3 regions of the Neisseria sp. KEM232 genome follow, and region 2 is predicted to be linked to each of the others. Evidence: predicted binding sites of a transcription regulator. Region 2 holds the regulator's gene; each other region holds the start of a gene.
What was found. The regulator FNR, encoded in region 2, switches genes on or off when oxygen is low (the NO sensors DNR and NnrR bind a similar motif). The targets are predictions, from matches to a motif close to TTGATNNNNATCAA.

Region 1: the regulator FNR is predicted to act here: its motif matches at 2,677-2,690, upstream of CGZ77_RS09180 (bacteriohemerythrin).
Region 3: the regulator FNR is predicted to act here: its motif matches at 3,183-3,196, upstream of ccoN (cytochrome-c oxidase, cbb3-type subunit I).

What each region holds. Positions count from the first base shown of each region.
Region 1 covers NZ_CP022527.1:1,868,095-1,872,913, reverse strand. The annotation lists gene CGZ77_RS09190 (ABC transporter permease subunit) at 1-483, opposite strand, end outside; gene CGZ77_RS09185 (ABC transporter ATP-binding protein) at 497-1,615, opposite strand; gene CGZ77_RS09180 (bacteriohemerythrin) at 1,998-2,612, opposite strand; gene CGZ77_RS09175 (phospholipid-binding protein MlaC) at 2,767-3,363, opposite strand; gene CGZ77_RS12655 (HlyD family secretion protein) at 3,563-4,618, shown strand.
Region 2 covers NZ_CP022527.1:201,979-206,797, forward strand. The annotation lists gene CGZ77_RS00890 (OmpA family protein) at 1-652, opposite strand, end outside; gene CGZ77_RS00895 (LysR substrate-binding domain-containing protein) at 1,053-2,003, shown strand; gene fnr (fumarate/nitrate reduction transcriptional regulator Fnr) at 2,078-2,815, opposite strand; gene hemN (oxygen-independent coproporphyrinogen III oxidase) at 2,952-4,358, shown strand; gene asd (aspartate-semialdehyde dehydrogenase) at 4,593-4,819, shown strand, end outside.
Region 3 covers NZ_CP022527.1:2,226,431-2,231,249, forward strand. The annotation lists gene ccoP (cytochrome-c oxidase, cbb3-type subunit III) at 1-625, opposite strand, end outside; gene CGZ77_RS11080 (CcoQ/FixQ family Cbb3-type cytochrome c oxidase assembly chaperone) at 649-825, opposite strand; gene ccoO (cytochrome-c oxidase, cbb3-type subunit II) at 830-1,441, opposite strand; gene ccoN (cytochrome-c oxidase, cbb3-type subunit I) at 1,466-2,899, opposite strand; gene CGZ77_RS11095 (M61 family metallopeptidase) at 3,244-4,819, shown strand, end outside.

The DNA.
Region 1 (4,819 bases), 710 kb from region 2:
CAGCCCCATCCAGGCGTAGACGCGCAGCAGGAAAGACGTCCAAAACGGCAGCATGATGGCCAGAAGCAGGCCGTTGCGGTAGGCCGGTTTGGCGCGCGAAATGGCGTAGGCCATCGGATAGCCGACAAGCAGGCAGATCAGCGTGGTGAGGCAGGCGGTTTTCACCGACGACCAATAAGTGCGCAGATACATATTGCTGTTGCCGTCGGCGGACGAGAGGCCGAACATCTGCGACAGCGTGCCGCCGAAGTTTTGGAAGATTTCCTTGTAGTTCTGCGTGACGATGTGCAGGGCTTGTTTGCCGGTTTCGGGGTCGGTGACAAACAGGTCGGTATAGGGCGGAATCTTGATGTCCTGCTCGGCAAAGCTGATTTTCAGGACAATAAAGAAGGGCACGAGAAACAGCAGCAGCAGCCAGACATAGGGCACGCCGATGACGAATTTGCCCCCCGGGCGCAGGCGGCGTTTGATATTGACGGACATTTCAGACGGCCTCCTAGCGGGTCAGCGGGGTGGGCTGGTTTTCCGGCCAGTCGAGATACACCTCGTCGCCCCAGGTCGGCGGCGTGAGGTTGCGCACATACCAGTAGGGCGCGGGCACCTGGCTTTTGACGATGCGGCCGCTGTCGGTCTGCACGTGGTAGATGGCGTAGCTGCCGAGGTAGGCGATGTCTTTCACCGTGCCCTTCGCCCAGTTGTGCGTGTCGCGGTGCGCCGGTTTTTCCTTGTGCAGGTCGATGTCTTCGGGGCGGATGCTCACCCAGATGGTCTGCCCCGTTTCGGCCTCGAATTTCTGGTCGGTGTAGACCTTGCTCGGCAGCTCGGGGCAGTCGATCAGGGCATGCGCGTCGTCTTTGTGCGCCACTTTGCCCTCGAAAATGTTGGTTTCGCCGATGAATTCGGCGGTGAAGCGGCTGTTGGGGTAGTCGTAGATATTGCTGGGCGTGTCGACCTGTTGCAGTTCGCCGTCGGACATAATCGCCACGCGGGTGGCCATGGTCATGGCTTCTTCCTGGTCGTGCGTTACCATGATGCAGGTTACGCCCACTTTTTCCAGCGTGTTCACCAGTTCGAGCTGGGTTTGCTGGCGCAGTTTTTTGTCGAGTGCGCCCAGCGGTTCGTCCAGCAGCAGCAGTTTGGGGCGTTTGGCCAGCGAGCGCGCCAGGGCGACGCGCTGCTGCTGGCCGCCGGAGAGCTGGTGCGGCTTGCGTTTGGCGTATTTCGTCATCTGCACGAGGCGCAGCATTTCGTCGACGCGCTCTTGGATTTCGGCGGGCGGCACTTTGTCCTGTTTCAGGCCGAAGGCGATGTTCTGCTCCACGGTCATGTGCGGGAACAGGGCGTAACTTTGGAACATCATATTGATGGGGCGCTCGTAGGGGGCGAGCGCGGTGATGTCCTGTCCGTCGAGGATGATGCTGCCCTCCGAGGGCGTTTCCATGCCGGCCAGCATGCGCAGCAGGGTGGATTTGCCCGAGCCGGAGCTGCCGAGCAGGGCGAAGATTTCGTGCTGTTCGATGTTGAGGCTGATGTGGTTGACGGCGAAGTTTTCACCGAATTTTTTCACCAGCCCCCTGATTTGCAGATAGGGCTGGGCGGCGGATTCTGTGGTCATCTTGAATGCTCCAAAGAAACTCGATACCGGCTGGAACGGAACTCGAAAGGTGGATGTGTAAACCGGCAATGCGGGGGTGAAGCGGTTGTCCGTTCGGCATTGTCCGGCTGCGGAAATATAGTGAAACAAAATGGGAAAGATACAAGGCAGCAAGCCGCAGACAGTACAAGTAGTACGGCAAGGCGCAGCAACGCCGTAGATTTTCTGTTTTGTTTCGCTATAAAAAAGCGGCGTATTATATGGGCGGCCTTGCGCGGGGGCAAACGGATTCGGCCAAAGCTGCGGATATTGCCGCCTTGTGAGCCGAAAAGCAACAGCGCGGCAGACTGAGGCCGTCTGAAAGCCGGTTTACCCGCTTTCAGACGGCCTCTTGCATCCGTTTTCAGCGCCAGATTTTCAGGTTCTGAATGTTCCGGCGCGCTTTGGCGAACAGGTCGGTGTCTTCGCGGCCGCCCTGCCCTTCTGCGGCGGCAGCCTTATCGGGCGCGGGCGCGTCGTCGGCGAGGGTGGCGAACGCGGCATGGGCGTGGCGGCGCGGTTGGGCGAATGCGGCGTTGACGGCACGTTCGGCGGCCAATTCGTCCTGCTCCTTCTGCCGCTGCGCCAGATATTTCTGCACGACGGGGATAAAGCCGCGGTCGTGGTGGCTGATGTGGGTGAACAGCCAGGATTGCAGCAGATCGAGCAGCTCCTGCCCGATGTCTCCGCCGCGGCTGTGTGCGGTCTGCATTTCGCCCACTTTGTCGACGAAGCGGCGGTGTATCTGCTTGTGCTGGCGGCTCAATGGGTAACCCGCGTCGTCCATCAGTTTTTCTTCGTCGGCGAAATGTTCGACGGTGTAGCGTATCAGGTCGCCGATAATCCGCCCTTCGGCGGCGGTGTCTTTGTTTTGGTTGGCTTCGTAAAGTTCGTTCAGGCAGCGCACAAGGATTTTGTGCTGCTCGTCCACCTGTCCGATGCCGGTGTCCAAATCCGACGTCCAGTCGAAAAAGTTCATGGCGTTTTCCCGTTGTTGTTGTTTTTCAAAACGCGCCATTCTAGCGGCATGGCGCAAAACGCCCTTAATCCAGGTCAAACAATGCGTCCGCGCAATTAAAGAGGCCGTCTGAAACCCGGTTTCCGGATTTCAGACGGCCTCTTGGGAAACACGGCTAATCCGCCCGTTTCAAACCCTTGTTTTTCACCGTTTCGATCATGCCGTCGATGCCCTTTTGCGCGATCAGCTCGCCGAACTGGTTGCGGTAGACGGTAACGATGCCCACACCGTCCACCTGGATATTGTAGAGTTTGTACACCCCGCCGCTCGGATAGAGCTGGTAGGCCACCTCGTATCTTTTGCCCTCGGGCGTGCGGATTTCGGAATAAACGTCGGTTTTGCCGCCGCGTTCCGTTATTTTCGGCAGCACCTTCACCTCGGCGCGGCGCGCGCCCATCATCGCCGAACGGGCATACATCCTGATCAGCATGTCTTTAAACGCACGGACAAACTCCTGCTTCTGCCGCGCGTCAAACTGCCGCCACGGCTGGCCGACGGCCATTGCCGAGAGCCGCTCGTAATCCAAAAAGCGGTCGGCATACTGCTCCACGCGGCGGATTCTCTGCTGCTCGTCCAGCGACGCGTTTTTCACAATGCCCAACACATCCTCGATATTGCGGCGCACCTGCTGCTGCGCGGGATGGTTTTCCGCCGCCTGCACGGCGGGCGCCGCGGCCAGAACGGCGCATACTGCATAACGGTATGCAAACATAAGCTATCCTTTCTTCCGTTTTCCGGGCACACCCGGAACGCCGCATACTCTACCAGCCCGCGCCGCGCCGCGCAAAAGCCGTCTGAAAACGCAGCTTCAACGAAGTTAAAAACGGCAATCCCGCCTTTCAGACGGCCTTGCCCCGCTGCGGCGGCGGTTATATTATCGGCGCTTCCTTTGCCGCGCATGGACGCATCCCGTGAAAAAAACCGCCCTACTGACCGCCCTGGCCGCCGCCCTCGCCGCAGGCGCCTATCTCTATCACCACCGGCAGAGCGACGCCCTGCCCCAAGGCATCGCCCAATCCAACGGCCGCCTCGAACTCAACCGCCTCGACGTCGCCACCCTCTACCCCGGCCGCGTCCGCGCCATGCCCTTTGACGAAGGCACCGACATCAAAGCGGGCGACATCCTCGCCGAACTCTCCTCCGAAACCAGCAGCAGCCGCCTCGAAGAAGCACAGGCCGCCGAACGACTGCGCCAAGGCAGCGTCCGCCGCGCCCGCGCCGCCCAAGAACAAACCCTGCGCACCGTAACCAAAGCCGAAGCCAACAGCGAAGCCGCCCGCCAACAGCAGCGCGTCGCCAAAATGGAATGGGACAACGCGCGCAAAATGCAGGCCGACGGACTCGTCTCCCCCGCCGAAACCGAACGCCGCCATGCTGATTACGAACGCGCTTCGGCCGCCGTCAAAGCCGCCGAAGCCGCCCGCGCCGAAGCACAGGCCGCCGTCGCCCAAAGCCGTGCTGCCGAAAGCGAAGCACAGGCCGCCGCGCAACAGGCCGCCGCCGCCGTGAAGGCCGCCGGTTCGGCCAACGACGACATGAACATCCGCGCACCGATAGACGGACGGCTGGAATACAGAATCGCCGAAGTCGGCAGCGTCGTTGCCGCCGGCTCGAAAATCGCCAGCCTGCTCGACCCCGCCGACGTCTCGATGAACATCTTCCTGCCCGCCGCTGCCATGAGCCGCCTGAAAGTCGGCGGCGAAGCACGTATCCGCCTCGACGGCATCGACGCCGTCTTCCCCGCCAAAATCTCATTCATCGCCGCCGAAGCCCAGTTCACGCCCAAGTCGGTGGAAACCGAAAACGAACGCGCCAAACTGATGTTCAAAGTGAAACTGAAAATCCCCGCCGACACCGCCCTGCGCCACAACCGCCTGCTCAAAGGCGGCATGACCGGCAACGGCTTCGTCAAAACCGACGAAACCGCCGCCTGGCCGCAGGATCTGGCCGTGAAACTGCCGCAATAAAACTGCACGCGCCTGCGCGTTGAGGCCGTCTGAAACCCCGCAGCGGAGCTTTCAGACGGCCTCTACCGTTTTATCAGGCGTGTGCCGCGCGGGAAACCGTGCAGGCAAGCAAAAAGGCCGTCTGAAACCGAAAATCCCACTGCATACCTGACTCCCTCCCCTGCGCCCCAAGCGCGGGGGAGGGTTGGGGTGGGGGTGGCA
Region 2 (4,819 bases):
AAACCTGACGCTGAACCACGCTGCGGATTTTCACATCTACGCGGCGGTCGGGTTCGATACATGCGATCAACTGTGCACGGCGTTTGGCTTTGGACAGTTTTTTGCCTTTGAGCTGGTCTTCGCAGGTTGCGGTCATCTGAGCTTGGGATTCGCCCAAACCGACTGCGGAAATCTTGCCTGCGGGTACGCCTTGGTTTACAAGGTAGTTTGCCACTACATTGGCGCGGCGTTCGGACAGAGCCTGGTTGTACTGCTCGGAGCCCATGAAGTCGGTATGGCCTTCTACGCGGACAGCCTGTATGTTTTCGTTGGACAGGCGGCCTGCCAAGTCGTTCAGGGTGTCGATGGCCTGCGGACGCAGGTTGTCTTTGTCGAAGCCGAACAGGGTGTTGGCGGACAGCGATACGGTTTCGTCTACAAATTCGGGAGCGGCAGGAGCTTGGGCTTCTGCGTCGCCGCACTCGATACGACCCTGTGTCGCTTTGTCGAAGTACATGGTACGCCAGCACTCTTCATAGTTGTTGCGGACGATTTCCTGAGATTCGCGGCTGACTACATAGCCGTGTTTGGTATGCGGCTCACTGGCTGCCAATGCGTTGGCAGAAGCGATAGCGGCAACGATTAATGCACCTAATTTAAGCTGTTTGGTCATTATTATTCCCTCATCAAAAGATTGTTAATGCAATGACCTGTGAGACCATTACAAAGCACAATATACAGGCCGCAGCGTGACGGCAACCAGAATATACAAGTCCGCACTATAAAAATCCCGATGCAAACTGTCAATATCCCGCTGCCTCCTGTGCGGGCAGCAACCTGTTTCCTAATGCCGCATCATGCCGAAAAATCAATTTTCTGTCACTTATTTACCGGAAAAAACGCTGCCTCCTTTATTAAAGTTGCGCAAAAACAACAGGAACTTTTTACCGCCAGACACTTCCGCCATTCGCCGTTGCAGCTCTCCAACCCTTTATCTGCCGCGGTTTTCTGCCATTAGGATTTGTTTTTATGTTAAAGTCCGCAGCCCGATTCCGCATTCCGCCGCCATACTTATGAAACTGCAACAGCTGCGCTACGCGCTCGAAGTCTACAAACACAATCTCAACGTCTCCGAAGCGGCGGATGCTCTGTTCACGTCGCAGCCCGGCGTATCCAAGCAAATCCGCCTTTTGGAAGAGGAACTCGGCATCCGCATCTTTATCCGCAGCGGCAAGCGCATCGTTTCCGTTTCGCAGCCGGGCAAGGCGGTTTTACAGACGGCCGAGAGGATTTTGCACGATATCCAAAACATCAAAAAAATCGGCAGCGAGTTTGCCAAACAAGACGGCGGGGTGCTCACGCTCGCCGCCACGCACACTTTGGCGCGCTATGTTTTACCGCCTGTGGTGGCGCAGTTTGCCAAAGCCTATCCGAAGGTGCGGCTGGTTATCCGACAAGGGACACCCGAGGAAATCCGCCGGATGGTTTCAGAAGGCCTGACGGATTTTGCCGTGACATCGGAACTTTCCGATTACGGCACAGAGCTGCGCGGCATTTCCTGTTCGAGCTGGCATTACGGTCTGCTCGTGCCGAACGATCATCCGCTGCTCGATCACAAAGGCGCACTGTCTGTCCGAGCCATTGCGTCCTATCCCTTAATCGCCTACGAATCTGCTTTCGTGCGCGGCAGCGTACTTTCGCGCGCGTTCGCCAAAGCAGACATTGCCGAACCGGAGATCGCCGTCTCGGTGGCCGACAACGATGCGCTGAAAACCTACGTCCGACTGGGACTGGGCGTCGGCCTGATGGCCAAGCCGGCCTACGACAAAACGGCAGATGCGGATCTGACGCTGGTCGATATTCCCTATCTTACCGAACCCTGCCACACCGGCCTGCTGCTGCGCAGCGACAGCTATCTGCGCGGATATGTTTACGGTTTTATCGAACTCTTCGATCCGTCTTTAACCAAGGCGCGGCTCGACCAACTTCTGTATACGCCCGTTGTCGAAGACTTTTCGATTTAGGCCGTCTGAAAAAGCAAAAGCGCCGCAGAACGTTTGCTCTGCAGCGCTTTTGCTTTTTCAGACGGCCTCTTTATTCAAACTGTGTGCATACTGCCGCCGGATACCATTCTGTTCAGCACTTCCGGTTTCAGTAATTTGATGTGTTTATGCTCCACCGAAATCAGCTCTTCCTGATGGAAACGCGAAAGCGTGCGGCTGACCGTTTCCAGTTTCAGCCCCAAATAGCTGCCGATTTCCTCGCGCGACATACGCAGGATGAAATCATTGGCGGCAAAACCCCTGTGGTGCAGCCTTTGCGACAAGTTCAGCAAAAAGGCGGCAATCCGCTCTTCGGCACGCATATTGCCCAACAGCAGCATCACACCCTGATCGCGCACAATCTCGCGGCTCATCAGGCGGAAGAAATGCGTTTGGATGCTCGGAATCACTTTGCTGAGCTCTTCCATATGGCCGAACGGCAACTCGCACACCTCGCTGTCTTCCAAAGCCACCGCATCGCAACTGTGCGCATGCGTACAGATACCGTCCATCCCGATCAATTCGCCGGACATAAAAAAACCGGTTACCTGATCGCGGCCGTCCTGCGAAGCGACAGTCGTTTTGAAAAAACCGGTGCGGATGGCGAAAAAGGAATGGAAAGACTCGCCCGAACGGAACAGAAACTCGCCTTTTTTCAGCCTGTGGCTCTGTCGGATAACGGTGTCCAACTGCTCGAATTCATTGGGACGCAGGCCGACGGGCAGGCACAGCTCGCGCAGCGAACAGGTCGAACAAAGCGTCTTCATCGGTTGTAGCAAAGTGTGTGCGGCCATACTGGTTACAGTCCTTAATTTTTTGCACCTGAGGCAAACTGTATACAATTCGCCTTGACTAATATCAAAGTATCATCATCGGCTTTGTGCCATTCTAGCAAACTACCATACATTTACCAACATCAAACCCTTCCGCATGAAAATCATCAACATAATCAACAAAGAAAAGCCGGAATTCGACCGCAACCTCATCGCTTCCCTCCCCGCCAGCGGCCCGCGCTACACCTCCTACCCCACTGCCGACCGCTTCCACAAAGATTTCGGTGAAAACGAATACATCGAAACCCTCGCCCTGCGCAGCGCGGGCGCACTCAACAAACCCCTGTCCCTCTACATCCACATCCCCTTCTGCGACACCATCTGCTACTACTGCGGCTGCAACAAAATCATCACCAAAGACAAAACCCGCGCCGACGAGTACCTCGGCTATCTCGAACGCGAAATGGAACTGCTCGCCCCCCACCTCGGAGGCAAAAATCCCCTCGCCCAACTCCACTTCGGCGGCGGCACCCCCACCTTCCTTTCAGACGGCCAACTCGACCGCGTCTTCGCCATGATACGCCGCCACTTCAACCTCCTGCCCGACGGCGAATACTCCATCGAAATCGACCCGCGCAAAGTCAGCCGCGAAACCGTGCACCACCTCGGCCGCCTCGGCTTCAACCGCATGAGCGTCGGCATCCAGGATTTCGACCCCAAAGTGCAGCAGGCCGTCAACCGCATCCAAAGCGTCGAAGAGACCCGCACCGTTATCGAAGCCGCCCGCGAAGCCGACTTCAAATCCGTCAGCGTCGACCTCATCTACGGCCTGCCCCACCAAAGCCTCGCAAGCATCAAGCCCACCCTCGACACCGTCCTCTCCCTCGATCCCGACCGCCTCGCCCTCTACCACTACGCCCACCTCCCCCACATCTTCAAACCCCAGCGGCGCATCGACACCGACGCCGTCCCCTCCAGCGAAGAAAAACTCGACATCCTGCAATACGCCGTCGAGCGCCTATCCGACGCAGGCTACGTCTTCATCGGCATGGACCACTTCGCCAAACCCGACGACGAACTCTCCGTCGCCCTGCGCGAAGGCTTTCTGCAACGCAACTTCCAAGGCTATTCCACCTACGCCGACTGCGACCTCGTCGCCATCGGCGTTTCCGCCATCGGCAAAATCGGCTGCACCTACGAACAAAACGAGCGCAACATCACCGACTACTACGCCGCCCTCGACGCCAGACGCCTGCCCGTCATGCGCGGCTACCGCCTCACCCGCGACGACATCCTGCGGCGCAACATCATCCAAGACCTCATGTGCCGCTTCGCCCTCGACTTCCGCGTCTACCAAGACACCTTCGCCATCCCCTTCTCCCAATACTTCGCCGACGAACTGGCCGACCTCGAACAAATGGAACGCCTCGGCCTGGTCAAACTCAAAACCAACGGCCTCACCGTCACCCCCAAAGGCCGCTTCCTCATCCGCAACATCGCCATGGTCTTCGACTACCACCTGCGCCACCGCGAAACCACCGCCCAATACTCGCAAACCGTATAAAGCACAAAGGCCGTCTGAAAGAGGTTAAAACCTTTCAGACGGCCTCATACTTCGCGCACGCCAACCGTCCGACAAAAAGGCCGTCTGAAAACAGAAAAACACCCTTTTCAGACGGCCTCAAAGCCCAAAAAGGCCGTCTGAAAAGAGTGCCGCATAAAAAACTTTACTTTTCCCCCGCACAGGTTTAAAACGCGCGCTTTCCTTTCTTCACCAACACCCAAACGGAGACACATCATGAAAGTAGGTTTCGTCGGCTGGCGCGGCATGGTCGGTTCAGTATTGATGCAGCGCATGCGCGAAGAAAACGACTTCGCCCACATCCCCGACGCGTATTTCTTCACCACATCCAACGTAGGCGGCGCGGCACCCGATTTCGGCCAGGCCGCCAAAACGCTGCTCGATGCCAACAACATCGCCGAATTGGCGAAAATGGACATTATCGTTACCTGCCAGGGCGGCGA
Region 3 (4,819 bases), 350 kb from region 2:
CGTAGTTGGCAACGTCTTTCACGCCTTCTTCACCGAGTTTGGGCCCCCAGGAGGCCATGATGCCGGTGCGGCCTTTGGTGATGGTTTCCTGGATTTTTTCCGGAGTGCCGCCGTAGAGCCAGTCGGCGTCGGTGAGGTTGGGGAAGCCGCGCGAGCCTTTAGCATCGGAGCCGTGACACTGGATGCAGTAGGTGTCGAACAGGTTTTTGCCGATGGTGCGGGCTTCGGGCTGTTTGGCGGTGTCTTCTACGGACATTTTGCCGTATTTGGCATAGATGGTGCCGTATTTGGCTTTGGCCGCGTCCACTTCGGCGCGGTATTCGCCGACGCTGGTCCAGTTGCGCAGGCCTTTGAAGTCGCCGAGGCCGGGGTAGAGGGCGAGGTAGCCGATGCCGAACAGCCAGGTGAGGATGTAGAGGTAGAACCACCAGCGGGGCATGGGGTTGTTGTATTCCTCGATGCCGTCCCAGTCGTGGCCGGTGGTTTTGACGTCTTCGCCTTTGGGCAGGGGCTTGACTTTGTTCTGCGACAGCAGAAGCCAGATCAGGCCGATAAAGCTGAGGACGATGATGCCGATGATGTAGTAGTTCCAGAAATCACTGGTGAAATGGGATGTTGTGTTCATTGTTTTTAGCTCCGTGCCACGGGTTAACGGACGGGACTGTCGTTGTCGTTACCGTGCGGGGTGTCGTCGTCGTCGATGATGCTGTGCGACGCTTCGTCGTAGTTCGTTTTATTGCGCTTGTTCAGAACGATGTACAGAACCAGCATGAAGCTGACGAATACCGCTACGGTAAACAGACTGCGCGCCCAGTTAACGTCCATGGTGTTACCTTACGTTTTTCAAGGCCAAGCCCAAACCCTGCAGGTAGGCGATTACCGCTTCCAATTCGGATTTGTCTTTCAGCTCTTCGGGAGCTTTGGCAATTTCTTCGTCGGTGTAGGGTGTGCCCAAAGCTTTCAGGCCTTTCATGTGGGCGACAACCTGAGCCGGATCGACTTTGTTGCGCGCCAGCCAGGGGAAGGCGGGCATATTGGACTCGGGCACGACGTCGCGTGGGTTCAGCAGGTGGATGCGGTGCCATTCGTCGGAATAGCGGCCGCCGACACGCGCCAAATCGGGACCTGTGCGTTTGGAACCCCATTGGAAGGGCCGGTCGTAAACCGATTCTCCGGCCACGGAGTAGTGGCCGTAGCGTTCGGTTTCGGCACGGAAGGGACGGATCATCTGCGAGTGGCAGTTGTAGCAGCCTTCACGCACGTAGATGTCGCGGCCGGCCACTTGCAGGGCGTTGTAGGGTTTGACTCCTTCGATCGGTTTGGTAACCGCCGGAGAGAAGAACAGTGGGACGACTTCGATCAGCAGACCCACGCTGACCACCAGCAGGGTAAACACGATGAGGACGCCGACTTTTTCTTCGACTAGTTGTTGCAGTTTCATTTTTGGTAGCCCGTCTTTCTTATATTAATGGTGCTGCGTTTCGGCCACGGCGGGAATTTCCGCTTCAACCGGTTTGCCGTTCATGATGGTACGGTAAACGTTGTAGCCCATGATGCACATGCCGCTCAGGTAAAGGAGGCCGCCTGAAAAACGGATGACATAAAAGCGCATGCTTTCTTTCACGCCCTCGACAAAGGCGAAGGTCAGCGTGCCGTCTTCGTTGAGCGCGCCCCACATCAGTCCCTGCATCACACCGGCAATCCACATCGAGGCGATATAGAGGACGACGCCGATGGTGGCAATCCAGAAGTGCGCGTCGATGAGTTTGGTGCTGTACATTTCTTTTTGGCCGAACAGGCGGGGAATCATGTAGTAGACCGAACCGATGGTAACGAAGCCCACCCAGCCGAGCGCGCCGGCGTGTACGTGGCCGACTGTCCAGTCGGTGTAGTGGCTCAGAGCGTTGACGGTTTTGATCGACATCATCGGGCCTTCAAAGGTGGACATACCGTAGAAGGACAGGGAAACGATGAGGAATTTCAGAATCGGGTCGGTGCGCAGTTTGCCCCACGCGCCGGAGAGGGTCATGATGCCGTTGATCATGCCGCCCCAAGAGGGTGCAAAGAGAATCAGCGACAAAACCATGCCGACAGACTGCGTCCAGTCGGGCAGCGCGGTGTAGTGCAGATGGTGCGGACCCGCCCACATATAGGTGAAAATCAGCGCCCAGAAGTGCACGACGGAGAGACGGTAGGAATAAACGGGACGACCGGCCTGCTTGGGCACGAAGTAGTACATCATGCCGAGGAAGCCTGCGGTCAGGAAGAAGCCCACGGCGTTATGGCCGTACCACCACTGCACCATCGCATCGATGGCGCCGGAATAAATCGGATACGATTTCATCGGGCCGACCGGCAGGCTGAGGTTGTTGACGATATGCAAGAGGGCAACGGCGAGAATAAAGCCGCCGTAGAACCAGTTTGCCACATAGATATGCTTGATTTTGCGTTTGGCGATAGTACCGAAGAACACCACGGCATAAGCCACCCACACCAGCGTAATCAGAATATCGACCGGCCATTCCAGCTCGGCGTATTCCTTACCCTGCGTCCAGCCCATAGGAAAGCTGACGGCAGCGGCCAAAATCACGGCCTGCCAGCCCCAAAACGTGAATGCGGGCAGCCAGCCGCCGAAGAGACGGGTGTTGCAGGTACGCTGCACCACATAGTAAGACGTACCGATCAGACCGCAGCCGCCGAAGGCGAAAATCACCGCATTGGTATGCAGCGGACGGATGCGGCCGAAGTGGAACCACGGGCCGATTTCAGACAGATTGAGTGCGGGCCAGAAAAGCTGCGCGGCGGCGATCACGCCGACCAGCATACCCACAATCCCCCAAACTACAGTCATGACGGCGAACTGCCGCACCACTTTGTAGTTATAAGTTTGCGCTTCCATGAAAGTCTCCATTAAACACGGAAAATAAATCCGGTCGATTCTGCGGCACGCCGAAACCCGCCGCGCAAAGCCGTTTTTCCATCAATTTGCTGCGGCCGCCTTTTTCAGACGGCCGTTTTGCCGAACCAAGCATACAGAGAATCCGCCGCTTGGCAGCCCGTTTGCACGCTGCCATAATGGCCGGAAAGCGGAAAAGAAAGCCCGCCCGTCAAGGTAAAGCGGCAATCTTTACACTAAATTTCCATACACTTTACAAGGTTATAGATTTTAACTAATTTATGATTTGACACCAATCAATTAATTTTTAACATTGCCCAATCCTATTGAGCCATTAAATTTTCATCATGATTACCCACACCCTCAGCCCCGAACCCAAAGCCCATTACTGGCACATCACCCTCACCTTCACCCAAAACGCCGCCACATCCGCCGTGTTAAAACTCGCCAACTGGGTGCCCGGCAGCTACACCATACGCGATTTCGCCCGCCACATCGTCGAAATCCACGCCGAACACAACGGCCGCCCCGCCGCCCTGCGGCAAACCGCCAAAAACACCTGGCAGACCGAACCACTCGCCGGCGAGTGGTGCATCCGCTACACCGTCTACGCCTACGACCTCTCCGTGCGCGCCTCCTACCTCACCGCCGAACGCGGCTTCTTCGACGGTGCCTGCCTCCTTTTCGCCCTCGAAGGCCGTCTGAACGAAACCCAAACCCTCGTCCTACAAAACCTGCCCGCAGACTGGCAGACCGCCACCACCCTGCCCGCCGTCGGCGCAAACACCTTTCAGACGGCCTCCTACGGCGAACTCATCGACCACCCCGTCGAACTCGGACACATCGAAACCATCGCATTCCAAGCACACGGCATCCCCCACCGCATCGCCCTCAGCGGCCATTATTCCGACTTCGACCGCCGACGCCTGCGCGACGACATGCAACGCATCTGCGAAACCCAACTCGCCCTCTTCCCCGCGCCTGCCCCGTTTGCCGAATACCTCTTCCTCCTCCACCTCGGCGACAACATCTACGGCGGCCTCGAACACCGCAGCAGCACCGCCCTGCACGCCGACCGCAACAGCCTGCCGCCGCACGGCATGGGCGAGGCCGCCCCCGCCTACACCGAACTGCTCGGCCTCTTTTCGCACGAATACTTCCACGCTTGGAACGTCAAATCCGTCAAACCCGCCGCCTTCGCCCCCTACGACCTCGACCGCGAAAACCACACCGAACAACTCTGGGCATTCGAAGGCATCACCGCCTACTACGACGACCTCATCCTCGCCCGCAGCCACGTCATCACCCCCGAAAAATACCTCACCCTCCTGGCCAAAAACATCACCCGCGTACGCCAAAACAAAGGCCGTCTGAAACAAACCCTAGCCCAATCCTCCTACACCGCCTGGCACAAATACTACAAAGCCGACGAAAACGCCCCCAACGCCCTCGTCAGCTACTACCAGCAAGGCGCCCTCGCCGCCCTCTGCCTCGACCTCCTCATCCGGCAAAAAAGCAGCGGCGCCCACTCCCTCGACACCGTCATGCAACAACTCTACCGCGACTGGCTCGCCACCCAACGCGGCATAGAAGAACAACAATGGCAAACCCGCTGCCAACAAATCACCGGCCTTAACCTCGCCGCCTTCTTTCAGACGGCCTTATACACCACAGACGAACTCCCCCTCGCCGACTGCCTGCACACCGTCGGCATCGGCCTGCAATACGCCCCTCTGCCCCGCAGCCACGGCGGTGGCCTTATCGGCGCACCCATCGCCCCGCCCGAACCCGCCGCCGACCTCGGCGCCCGTTTCACGCAAAAAACCGACCACGCCATCCTCACCCACATCCTCAACGGCGGCAGCGCCGAAAACGCCGCCCTCTGCCCGCAGGACAAAATCACCGCCGTCAACGGCCGCGCCT